3 regions of the Shewanella sp. Isolate7 genome follow, and region 2 is predicted to be linked to each of the others. Evidence: predicted binding sites of a transcription regulator. Region 2 holds the regulator's gene; each other region holds the start of a gene.

Region 1 (4,130 bases), on a different contig from region 2:
AGGCCGAAGCCCAGCAAAATATGCAGTCGAGCGCCGCCAAGGCGCAGGCGGGCGAGCAGCGCCTCGGGCAGGTGCTGACTCAGGCCAGTGAGGATGCCTCGGCCCTGTCGGGCGTCGCCACCGCGCTGGACACCCAGGCGTTGACACTTCATCGGCAGGTGACTCAGCTTAATGTGAACTGTGAATCTCAGGCCAGTGCGGCCGAGCAGATGAGTCAGCAAGTATCGCAGATGACCCAAGACATGCGTCAATCTGAACAGTTTATGGAGGAGCTAAAGGGGCGCTGCCAATCTATCGATCGCCGGGCGGCCAATAGCGCCCAATCCTTAGAGGCGTCGACCAATGCGATTGCGGCGATACTGAAAAGCAATCAGGAGATCGTCTCGGTCGCCGATCTCATTACCTCAGTGGCGGAGCAAACGAATCTACTGGCGCTAAACGCGGCAATTGAGGCGGCCAGGGCCGGCGAGTATGGACGAGGCTTTGCCGTGGTGGCGGAACAAGTCAGGGAGCTGTCGGCTAAGAGTAACCGCTCTGCGATAGAGATACGTCAGCTGCTCGGCAACAGCCGTGACGAGGTGATTCAAGGACAAAGAGTGATAGAGCAGAGTGCGGAGGAGCTGACGCAGATCATCGACCAGATTGCCAGTGTGGTCCATGACGTTAATCAACTGGCGGGGTTAATGACCCTGCAAGGAGAGGCGCTTACGCAGCTAAACAGTGCCAGTAGCGAAGTGGCCAGCAGTGTGGTGGGCACTAACCAAGTATCCGAATCGGTTGCTATTGAGGGCGAGCAGTTGGCCAGGCGGGTTGAGCAGCTGCAGGCGTTAGCCAATAGCCTGACTAAGGTTGTTCACTGCCAGGCGGATTAGCATCTAAGGGTAGGGATGACCTACCCTAATCGCTAACTTTCAGTAGAAATCGCCCCCCATGGCGCGTTTGAGGGCCGCCTCTTCGAGTAACTCTTCCAGGCGACGTTTGACTTCGCGTCTGTGTTGCAGCTCACAGGCGGCCTTAGGGTTTTTGGGTGCTGTGATCGCTTCGATTTCAGCATCGTTCGGAATAACATCGAGTAACTGAGCCATATTGAAATCCTCGTCAAATAAAGTGCTTGAGCACTCATTTGGTGCTGCTTAGCACTGAGCCGCTTTAACATAAAGTTAACTGAGTCAAAGCGTTAGCTAGTTTAGCGTCCTAAGGCCTGGGCACATTAGCGAGCGCTAATGAGAAAAATAGCAGGGGATTTTCAATTTTTGTTTGATCGAGTTAACACATTTGTATTTGTCGACTTTCTCGACAAAAGCTGAGAGGCTTGGTGAATGTGTGGATTTTAATTTATTGTTTTTAAACGGAATAATGGCAGAGCAATAGTGAGTTGCCAGCTAAATTAGCGGCAACTCATTTAAATTTAGATCACAAATCGAAACTATAGCTGTAGCCTACCACCACTTTCGGATCGTCACCGTCGAGGTCGGTATCGCTGACCAAGAAGGAGATGGTACCAAAGTCGGTCTCCTTATCCAGAGAGAGGGAGTAGTCGGCATAGTTGTCGGTATCGAACCAGGCGTTGACCACATCGCCGCTGGAGTAGCCATAGTGCGCCGAGAATGACAGGGTTTCCGACAGCGGAAAGCTGACACCTGCGTTGATGTAGCTGAGATCTTTCTCATCGAAAGGATCGGCTGCCACATCGCTATCGGCATTGACTACCTGTGAATAGGCGAGGCTAAACCACTTCCAGCTTAGGGCCAGGGTGACTTCACCGAAGTCTATGCTCGAACCGCTGTCGGGATAGGCGTAGTAGAGATAGCTGATGTCATAGCCAAAATCTTCCCCCACGCTGCCCGCATAGCCGCCGTAGAAGTCGATCTCGTAGCTGGTGTCGTCACCGAAATCCACATTAGAAGCCCATGTGCCTAAGTAGAGGCCGCTATCGTGTTCGAAGTCTATGCCGCCTTGAACCGCAGGTGCGTCTCCTGTCTGGGTGGCACCGCGCCACAAGTAGTTGGAGGTCGCACCAATGTTGCCCGTGACACTAGCGCTGGCAGGTAAGGCCACCATCAAGGTGCCCGCGAGTAGGCTTAGGGTTCGCAATGCTTGTTTCATACTCATTCCTTCTTATTGGTCTATGGGAGCGGCCTTGCCTGTTGTTATGAGTATTGTCAGGCCGCGTACAAGCTATAGCGAAGAGTGTGCCAAATATTTATTGGTTATTTTTCAATTGGTTATTATATTTGCGTCAGAGGTAGGCAAGCGGTTGATTAAAAATGAGGCAGAGCATGCACTAGGAAGGTGCATAAAAAAACCTCCATGGCGGAGGTTTTTCGACGGATTAAATACCGATTTAGTTTACGCTGTCTTTTAGCGTCTTACCGGCTTTAAACTTAGGTACTACAGCCGCTGGGATCTGAATTTCTTTGCCCGTCTGTGGGTTGCGGCCTGTACGTGCTGCACGGCTAGTGGTCTCGAAAGAACCAAAACCTACAATAGAGATTTTTTCGCCGTTCTTCATCGCTTCCGCTACCGTTTCTTCGAAAGACTTTAAGGCGCGAGCAGCTTCAGCTTTAGTGAGTTCAGCGCTTTCCGCTATTTTTGCAACAAGTTCAGTTTTATTCATTTGGATAGTCTCTTCTTTCCGTAGATTTAGTAATACCAATTACATTAGATACTTGCAATTGCTGGACTTAACATGCCACAAGCATCCCTATAATGAAAGCGGTTTTATGCGCCCAAAGGGTGCTTTCAGTCAAATTCAGTAAAAATTTACCTTAGTGGCAGCAAAAAGCGGCCGATATTTCCCACTCTTGGCTTGAAAGGCTCACCAGACAAGGCTTGGGCCTTATTTGGCCGATTTGCCTGGGGGATTATTTAAGCCTCGCGCTTATCGCTCGTTTGCGCCGCTTGTGGCAGATACTGTTTCATGCTCTTAGAGAAAGCCATATACCACTGAAAACTCAAGAGTATGGTGACCACCAGGGCGATAGCCCAGATAGGCAGCTCCTGTCCATGCACCACCACCTTAACGTCTTCAGGGGTGATCTGATAGGCGATCACCGCCGTGGCTCCAAGCGCCGTGAACCCCAGGGTTTGTATGCCAATATAGATCTTCAGCACCAGGCTAGCCCAGTTGGTGCGTGCGATCAGCCCGATCAGCACAGGGATCACGCCCAGGGTAAAGAGATCCAGTTTCTGGCTGTCTAACGCGCGCCAGCCGGCGAGAATGGCGATAACGATATAGAGGGCGATCAGTAGCAGTATGCTGGGAGTCGGTCGGTTCATCTTGGCTCTTGGGTGAATGATTTGCCCCGCAGTGTAGAAAAATGGTGCAACTTAGTCCAATGCTTTGCCTAATTTGCCTGTCTATGCTGCTCAGCGTTGCCGGTTAGGGTAAGATGTGGCGGACTTAGATAGCGTGAGAACCCCATGACAGAGAGTGAATTTTGGCAGTTAGTGACCCGCAGCGAACCTCTGCAGGATCAGGAAAGCCTGGCAGCCGAGCTTAAGGCCAAGCTGACCGAGTTGAGTAACCAGGAGCTGGCGGCCTTCGATAAGCTGTTTTCCCAGCAGATGCGCAGGGCCTATCTCTGGTCGCTCTGGGGGGCGGCTTATATCGTCACGGGCTGCGACAGCGAGTATGGTTTTGCCGAGTTTCGTGCTTTCTTAATCTCACTGGGCCAGCAGTGGTTCGAGCGGATACTGCTGGAGCCAGATGCCTTGGCGCAGCTGCCAGCCTGGCCGGAGAAGGACGGCTATGCCTATCCCTTCGTGGAAGATTACGATCTGCTTGCCGGGCAGATCTATGAGGATCGCACCGGCGAGGAGTTGCCCTTTGTGCCTTCTGGCCAGGCGACGCCTCAGGGGAAGAAGTTTTCGCACAAGAAAAAACAGCTGAAGGCGACTTACCCCCAGCTGTTTCAGTTGTTTCCCTTTTAGCGGCGTCTCGGCGAGTCAGGTTTAGAAGCAGACCTGGCTGTCGTTGTCGAACTGTAGCTCATGTTCGGCGCAGGCGTCTTCCATAAAGGCTTCCTCGGCCTGGTCAAGCTGGTTGTCCAGCTCTGCCTGGAAGCTGTCGAGCCTCTGGTTGTCGCTCGCTTCTTGCTGTTTATCCAGAATCTGGAAGTGTTTTGCTA
Region 2 (4,130 bases):
AAACAGGAAAAGCAATGACACACCTAACCTTGAAGGCGGAGAACCTCGCCAAGAGCTATAAGAGTCGTGCCGTTGTCCAAGACGTGAGCCTCACGGTCAAGACCGGGCAGATCGTCGGCCTGCTGGGGCCAAACGGCGCCGGCAAGACCACCACCTTCTACATGGTCGTCGGATTGGTGCAGAGCGACAAGGGCCGCATCTTTATCGACGATGACGACCTGACGCTGGATCCCATGCACCTGCGCGCCCGCAAGGGCATAGGTTATCTGCCTCAGGAAGCCAGCATCTTTCGTAAGCTCTCGGTACGCGACAACATCATGGCCGTACTGCAGACCCGCAGCGATCTGAACAACGACGGCCGCGAAGAGGAACTGGAACACCTGCTGGAAGAGTTCCATATCACCCACATCCGTGACAGCCACGGCATGGCACTCTCAGGTGGTGAACGTCGCCGGGTAGAGATCGCCAGGGCGCTGGCCGCCAACCCTAAGTTTATTCTTCTCGACGAGCCTTTCGCCGGGGTCGATCCCATCTCGGTCATCGACATCAAGAAGATCATCGAGCAGCTTAAGAATCGTGGCCTGGGGGTGTTGATCACCGACCATAATGTGCGCGAAACACTAGATGTCTGTGAGAAAGCCTATATCGTCAGCCATGGTAATCTGATCGCCGAAGGCACACCCGCCGAAATCTTAGACAACCAGCAAGTACGAGCAGTGTACTTAGGTGAACAATTCAAGCTATAGTTAATCTTATAACGGGGCCACACAGAAAAACCTATCTTAGATTGTGGCCTTAGCGACTATTCGATATATTTGTCCGGCACATATAGCCAGAGCTTTCTCATTTTATAATTAGAAACAAGGGAATAGCAGTACGATGAAAGCGTCACTTCAGCTCAAAATGGGTCAGCATCTCACCATGACGCCCCAGCTACAACAGGCCATTCGTCTGTTGCAGTTGTCGTCATTAGAGTTGCAGCAGGAGATCCAGCAGGCATTAGAATCTAACCCGCTACTGGAGTTGGACGAAGAGCAGGAGAGCGCCAATGTCGAGCTGCAAGATGATACCGTCAGCGACAACTTCGATAACAAGTACGACGACAAGATAGAGCTGGATTCGAGCCAGGATAATTCAGGTGTCGAGACCTCTGACGCCCTGACCCAGGACTCCATGCCAGACGAGCTGCCGGTCGATACCACCTGGGACGAGGTCTATACCGCCTCGCCCAACTCCAGCTCGGGCGCCATGCGTGACGACGACATGCCTTTTCAGGGTGAAACCAGCGAAGGCCTGTATGAACACCTTGAGTGGCAGAAGAACCTGACCCCCTTTTCCGATAACGATCTGGCCATCGCCACCGCCATCATAGATGCCATCGACGAGCGTGGTTACCTGACCCAGACCTGTGAAGATATTCTCGAAGCCATGGGCGATCCTGAGATCGAACTCGACGAGGTCGAGGCTGTACTCAAGCGGGTACAACACTTCGATCCCATCGGCGTGGCGGCGAGGGATCTCAGCGAATGCCTGACGATTCAGCTCGCCCAATACAGCGACGACACGCCGCACATCGCCAACGCCCGCATGCTGATCAAGGAACATCTGGATCTCATCGCCGGCCGCGACTTCCGTCTGTTGATGCGCAAGACCAAGCTCAAAGAAGATGACCTAAGGGATGCCATCGCCCTGATCCAGACACTCAATCCCCGTCCCGGTCTCGCCATCACCGCCAGCCGCGACGAGTATGTGATCCCGGATGTGACCGTCACCAAGAAGAAGGGGCGCTGGGTGGTCGAGCTTAATCCCGACAGCATGCCCAAGATCAACGTCAATCAGCAGTATGCCGCCATGGCGCGCAGCACCAAGAGCCAGGCGGATGGCCAGTTTATTCGTGGCCACCTGCAGGAAGCCAAATGGTTCCTTAAGAGCCTGGAGAGCCGCAACGAGACCCTGCTCAAGGTGACCAACTGTATCGTCGACTTCCAACAAGGCTTCTTCGAATTTGGTGAAGAGGCGATGAAGCCCATGGTACTGAACGACATTGCCGAGGCGGTGGAGATGCACGAGTCCACCATCTCACGTGTGACCACACAAAAATATATGCATACCCCGAGAGGGATCTTCGAACTCAAATACTTCTTCTCCAGTCACGTCGGTACCGACGATGGCGGAGAGTGCTCTTCAACAGCAATACGCGCCTTCATCAAGAAGCTGGTTGCTGCGGAAAACCAGAAAAAGCCATTGAGCGACAGCAAGATGGCTCAACTCTTGGCCGAACAGGGTATCAAGGTAGCTAGACGCACCATTGCCAAGTATCGCGAAGCGATGCTGATACCGCCGTCGAATCAGCGCAAGAGCTTATAAAACAAACCTGGAAACTGGAGGACTATCTTTATGCAAATAAACCTGACTGGGCACCATATCGAGATCACCCAATCTCTACGAAGCTACATCGAAGAGAAATTCACAAAGCTTGAACGTCATTTCGATCAGATCAATAATGTGCACGTTGTATTAAATGTCGAAAAGTTGCAACAGAAGGTTGAGGCAAAGTTACATCTCCGCGGCGGAGAAGTGTTCGCAACATCCGAACATGCGGACATGTATGCCGCGATAGACTCCCTGATTGACAAACTCGATCGTCAGGTCATTAAACACAAAGAGAAGCTTACTAAACATTAACGATGGAACTGAGTACCATCCTGCGGCCGGAGTGCACCACCTGCGCCACTCCGGGCAGTAAGAAAAAGGTACTGGAGCTTATCAGCGACTTAGCCGCTGTCCAGTACCCTACCCTCTCCTCTCAAGAAATTTTTGAAAGCCTTCTGGCTCGAGAGAAAATGGGCAGCACAGGTATAGGCAATGGTATCGCGATTCCTCACGGGCGGCTGACCAACATAGATCAACCCGTGGCCGTACTGGTGAAATGTGCTGAACCAATCGCATTCGATGCCATTGACAATCAGCCCGTCGATATCCTTTTTGCATTATTAGTGCCCGCAGATCAATGCGAGCAACATCTTAGCACCCTGGCCGCCATGGCCGAGAAGCTCAATGATAAGGCGATCATTAAGCAGCTAAGAAAGACCCAAGATGAATCCGAACTCTATCAGGTGATCACCCAATGAAATTGGTTTTGGTATCAGGACGCTCAGGATCGGGAAAATCCGTCGCGCTTAGGGTCTTAGAAGATCTAGGCTATTACTGTGTCGATAATCTGCCACTGCAGATGATGGAGTCCCTGCTGGAGCAGCTCAAGGGACGCAACGATCTCGTGGCCATCAGTGTCGACGTGCGCAATATGCCGAGCGAAGAGATCCAGCTGGAAAAGCAGCTGGCCAAGCTTCCCAAAGATACCGAAATCTTAAGTTTCTTCCTGAACTCCAGCGACAGCGTGCTGCTCAAGCGCTATAGCGAGACCCGCAGACTACACCCGCTGTCACGCTCTAAGGTCTCCCTCAAGGAGGCGATACAGCTCGAAGGTAAGTTACTGGATCCCATCGCTAAACTGGTGGATCACTACATAGATACCTCCAACCTCAACATCTATGAGCTAAGCGACAAGGTTCGCGAGATCCTGCTTGGCACTGTGGATAAAGAGTTGGTGATCAACTTCGAATCTTTCGGCTTTAAATATGGCATGCCAAGCGAAGCCGACTTCATGTTCGACGTACGCTTCCTGCCCAACCCCCACTGGGAGCCGGAGCTGAGGCCCTTAACCGGCCTGGACGAGCCTGTGCAGCAATTTCTCAGTCAGCAGCCACTGGTCAACAAGTTCATCTGGCAGATCGAAAACCTGCTGGAGACCTGGTTGCCTCACCTCGAGCGCAACAACCGCAGCTACCTCACCATCGCCATCGGCTGCACCGGCGGTCAGCACAGGTCTGTCTATGTGACCGACCAGCTCGCCAAGCTGTTTAACAAGGGGCAGCATAAGGTACAGGCTCGCCACAGAGAGCTAAAGCATGACTAAGTTGGCTCGCCAGCTGACCATCTGTAACAAACTGGGGCTACACGCCAGGGCGGCGACCAAGCTGGCGGTACTCGCCGCCAAGTTCGACGCCGAGGTCACCCTAATTCAGGGCGATAAACAGGCCTCCGCCGCCAGCGTACTCGGCCTCCTGATG
Region 3 (4,130 bases), on a different contig from region 2:
TCTGAAGCCCGATGGGGTGGTGGTAAATAGCCGCATCGTTAATGTTACTAATAATCGTGTGGTGTCTGTGGCAGGGGCAAGCGTCAGCCAGGCCGAGTTGTCTGACTACCTTAGCCTGTCTGAGAAGGTGGTCGCCCATGACGGTAAGCTGATCCGTTATAACAGTCAGGGTCAGGCAGATGTACAGATTAAGGGAGTCAAGCAATGAGATATTTAATTGTGGTGTTGCTGATTGTCCTGGGTGGCTGTGCGTCTCAAGACAGATACATTCAATGGGAAACCCAGGCGCCAGAGAGTTTTCCTAAATTAACGGCTATCGGCTATGCGCCGCTGGCGACTCAGCCGGCCAAAGAGGCGTCGCAGCGAGTGTTGATGGCGATGCAGGCATCGAAAATCGCCGCCTATCGTGAGCTGGCAGAGCAGGTTTATGGCCAGCAGCTATCGGCATCCAGCAGTGTGAAGGATTGGATGCTGTCCGATGACAGCATTCAGGCATCGGTGAGCGGGGTGATCCGCGGTGCGAAAGTGGTAAAGAGCTATCCGGTTGGAGAGCATTATGTGACCGAGCTGGAGCTAGACTTCCAGCAGGTATGGGCCTTATACCAACAGCAGAATCGACCGCAGACGGTGAAGGAAGTGACCTATTTCTAGGGCCTGTTGATCTTTGCCGTTTGTTTTTGCAGCAGTTTGAAGGTGATTTATACAAGGCAGAGCCTGTGTCGTGTAGCCTTCTACACAAACTGGCGATAACGCCGTAGAAATGGCCTACAAATGCTGCCCAACGGGTTCATCTAAACGCGCGCTGCACTTTGTTGTTCGCCATTCACATAGAGTAACTATGCTTCATGGCTCTCGCCTCGCGCAAAACGCGTTTAGATTGAACAAAAATTAAACTTGAAAGATCAACAGGCCCTAGTCGCCAGCAATAAGAAAAGCCTCTGTTAAAGAGGCTTTTTTATGTCTAAAGATTGCTTTTAAGGGATGGCTAGGCTTTTAGATTATTGCCAAGCGTCGAGATAGTCGAGGTCTTGCCCTTGCCGTCATAGGTGAGGCTATTGGCGTTACGACTGGCCTGAAGGGCCTGGGAGAAACGATTGACGCTGGCCATGCTGTGTTCGATAAGCGCGGCATTTTGCTCGTTAAGCTGTTTACACTCCGCTAATGCTTGCTTGGCGTTGTCGACTTGGGCAATAAGCTGGGGCTCCTGAGTGAGCCTAGGGAGTTCAGGATGCGCAGCTAATTCGGTATCACCTAGTTTGATCTCATTTAACAACTGGGCCTTTTCACTGGCGAGACGCAGCAACTGATCCGCATCTTGTGCGATCAGCGCATCCTTCTCTGCCGTGATGGTCTGCTTTAAGCTGTCCAGTAACTTGTGTTGATTGGCGATGATATCGATTATCTGCGTCATAACGAATTAGTTAAGATCCTGAAGTTCCTTCTCAAACTGCGCGATATTAGTGGCGAGTTTGTCGGCATCTATCTTATAGCGTCCCTCGGCAATCGCGGCCTTAATCTGTTCGACCTTCTTGATATCGATTTCAGGAATGTCATTTAACTTGGCCTGGGCACTTTGCAGTTGCTGTGCCTGAGAGGTGATAGAGACTGAGTCGCTCTTCACCGTCTGTGATGGAGCGTTAGTGGCAGCAGTCGCACCTTTGTGCTGCGAGGCTTTTGCGCTGGCATTGCCAACCCGGTTGTTAGTGTTTGTATTTACGTGCTTAATATCTATAGGCATTGTGGGGTCCAACTTACATAAATGAGATCAACATACTTGTCTATCGGCACTCATGGTCAAAGCTTTAGGATAAAGTTTCAAAAAACAGTATAAATTTTTGCGCGTCAAAGGTCATCAGGATCACATCCTGACTTCCACCTCGCCAATGCCTGTCACGTGTGCATCAACTGTCTTGTTAGAGCGGCTATTGCGCACCCGTATCTTATCGCCAAGGTTACCATCTTTTAACGCTTCACCGTTGGTTTTTATCTCGAAATTATCGGATCGTGCATAGATGGCAACGATATCTCCCTTGCAGACAAAGCAGAGGTTACCGGCAAACAAAGGCTGATTGGCTGGGATTCTTCGCTTCACCCGGGTGCCAGTCACCGCCGCTGGGTCATCAAATTGCTGGCCCCTGAGTTGGTTCTGCTCGATATAGTCGAGGCGAATTTGATCCGGCTCGATGATATCGCCGGGCCCCAAGGTCTGATTGGCGACCACCACAGGGAAGAGCACCTCGACACGAACCGAAATATAGATCTGCCAGGGGTAGTCGAGATCTGGGCTATCACAGCTGATCTTGACCGTGTTGTTTTTACTGATGGCTCGGTCGCTGGCGATTTCCGCCTTAGGCTCACCCAAACAGGCGGGGGGCTTTAACCGGGTATCCAGGCTTTGGGGGGTAATAATGACCTTGGCGTCCTGGGGTAAGATAATTTTTTCCTGTACTACCTCTGTAGCTAATCGCGCTATGGTCGATACAGAGGGGACACTGGTCGTCTCCGCCGCCTTTAAGGGCAGAGAGATGAGTAACAAAAACAGAAAATATGCAAAATTTACTTTCATAATGAATTGACTAGCTTGATTAGCCAGATTACACCTATACTTCGTTTGAAGCGCCAAGGCTTTGCCATTTTTTTGTGAGAAATGAGTGTCATAAATTTGACAAAGTAAAGGTCTGGTTGTCATATAACTAGATAAAGCAATTAGTATGCCTATACTCATATTTATCATGGGAACGGCTTCGCATTCACCCGACAACAGGGCAAAGGCATTATGTCGAGTATTCTTGAATCAGTTAACAAACGCACCCAACTCGTAGGACAAAACCGCTTAGAACTATTGCTGTTTAAATTAAACGGGCGGCAAAGGTTTGGTATTAACGTATTTAAGGTGAAAGAGGTGCTGCAGTGCCCGCCGCTGACCGGTCTGCCTAAGCTCAACCCTTTTGTGAGAGGCGTGGCCCATATTCGCGGCCAGACGATTTCGGTGATCGACCTCAGCGCGGCTACCGGTGGTAGACCGATTGAAGATACCGAAGGTTGTTTCATTATCATCTCAGAGTACAACCGCAGTGTGCAGGGCTTCCTAGTTAAGTCGGTCGAGCGCATCATCAACATGAATTGGGAAGCCATCATGCCGCCGCCGCAAGGGGCGGGCCGTTACTCTTACCTGACCGCCGTGACCGAGATTGAAGGCGAGCTGGTGGAGATTCTCGATGTTGAGAAGATCCTCGATGAGATCTCGCCGGTTAAGACCCAGATCAGTCAGGAGGTCGACGAGCAGCTGACCATCGACAGGGAGCGTCATTATCACATCATGGTGATCGACGACTCGGCCGTGGCGCGCAAGCAGATCATTCGTGCCCTCGAATCATTGAGTCTGCAGATCGATACCGCTAAAGATGGTCGTGAGGCGTTAGAGAAACTGGTGACAGTCGCTGCCGAGATGGATAACGTGGCCCATGAGATCCCTCTGATCATTTCTGATATCGAGATGCCAGAAATGGATGGCTATACCCTGACGGCAGAGATCCGCGACAACCCGAAATTGAAAGACATTAAGGTGGTGTTACATACCTCGCTTAGCGGCGTATTTAACCAGGCCATGGTCGAGAAGGTGGGTGCCAATGACTTTATCGCGAAATTTAATCCTGATGAATTAGCGGCGGCGGTGAATAAACATCTTAGTTTGTAATTTGTACTAAGTTGGGCCTGAGCCTAAATTTGGTAAGTTTAGGCTTGTATCAGTGAGTTAGCTAATGTATAACGCTGACCTCTGCAACGCTTGCTATAGTGTATGTTGTAGCCTGTTTTCTTTTTTGATATTGGGATATCAAGGTGCCGAATAAATCACTTGCCGAAGCCGAGTACAACCAATTTAAATTATTTCTGGAACAACACAGCGGTATTGTGTTGGGCGACAATAAGCAATATTTGGTTCGTAGTCGACTCGCGCCTCTGATGGGGAAATATAATCTTCCCTCATTATCTGAAGTGGTTAAACATTCGATGAAGCCCACCGAGCGGCAACTTCGTGCCGAGGTGATCGACGCCATGACCACCAACGAGACCCTGTGGTTTCGCGATCGCTATCCCTTCGAGCTGTTAGCCAATAACCTCTTGCCCGA

Evidence for each region. The regulator sigma-54, encoded in region 2, starts transcription at its own class of promoters, with help from an activator protein. The targets are predictions, from matches to a motif close to GTTGGCACGNNNNTNGNNT.
Region 1: the regulator sigma-54 is predicted to act here: its motif matches at 2,182-2,200, upstream of L1D47_RS02985 (TorF family putative porin).
Region 3: the regulator sigma-54 is predicted to act here: its motif matches at 2,701-2,719, upstream of flgA (flagellar basal body P-ring formation chaperone FlgA).

Annotation. Positions count from the first base shown of each region.
Region 1 covers NZ_JAKEVJ010000008.1:8,635-12,764, reverse strand. The annotation lists gene L1D47_RS02995 (methyl-accepting chemotaxis protein) at 1-872, shown strand, start outside; gene L1D47_RS02990 (hypothetical protein) at 912-1,085, opposite strand; gene L1D47_RS02985 (TorF family putative porin) at 1,414-2,106, opposite strand; gene L1D47_RS02980 (HU family DNA-binding protein) at 2,345-2,617, opposite strand; gene L1D47_RS02975 (hypothetical protein) at 2,869-3,279, opposite strand; gene L1D47_RS02970 (DUF4240 domain-containing protein) at 3,424-3,933, shown strand; gene L1D47_RS02965 (hypothetical protein) at 3,955-4,130, opposite strand, start outside.
Region 2 covers NZ_JAKEVJ010000003.1:65,099-69,228, reverse strand. The annotation lists gene lptA (lipopolysaccharide transport periplasmic protein LptA) at 1-18, shown strand, start outside; gene lptB (LPS export ABC transporter ATP-binding protein) at 15-746, shown strand; gene L1D47_RS01385 (RNA polymerase factor sigma-54) at 880-2,367, shown strand; gene hpf (ribosome hibernation promoting factor) at 2,398-2,685, shown strand; gene ptsN (PTS IIA-like nitrogen regulatory protein PtsN) at 2,688-3,131, shown strand; gene rapZ (RNase adapter RapZ) at 3,128-3,976, shown strand; gene L1D47_RS01365 (HPr family phosphocarrier protein) at 3,969-4,130, shown strand, end outside.
Region 3 covers NZ_JAKEVJ010000069.1:3,030-7,159, forward strand. The annotation lists gene L1D47_RS15960 (FlgO family outer membrane protein) at 1-208, shown strand, start outside; gene L1D47_RS15965 (LPP20 family lipoprotein) at 205-651, shown strand; gene L1D47_RS15970 (flagellar protein FlgN) at 986-1,411, opposite strand; gene flgM (flagellar biosynthesis anti-sigma factor FlgM) at 1,418-1,738, opposite strand; gene flgA (flagellar basal body P-ring formation chaperone FlgA) at 1,859-2,566, opposite strand; gene L1D47_RS15985 (chemotaxis protein CheV) at 2,777-3,697, shown strand; gene L1D47_RS15990 (protein-glutamate O-methyltransferase CheR) at 3,835-4,130, shown strand, end outside.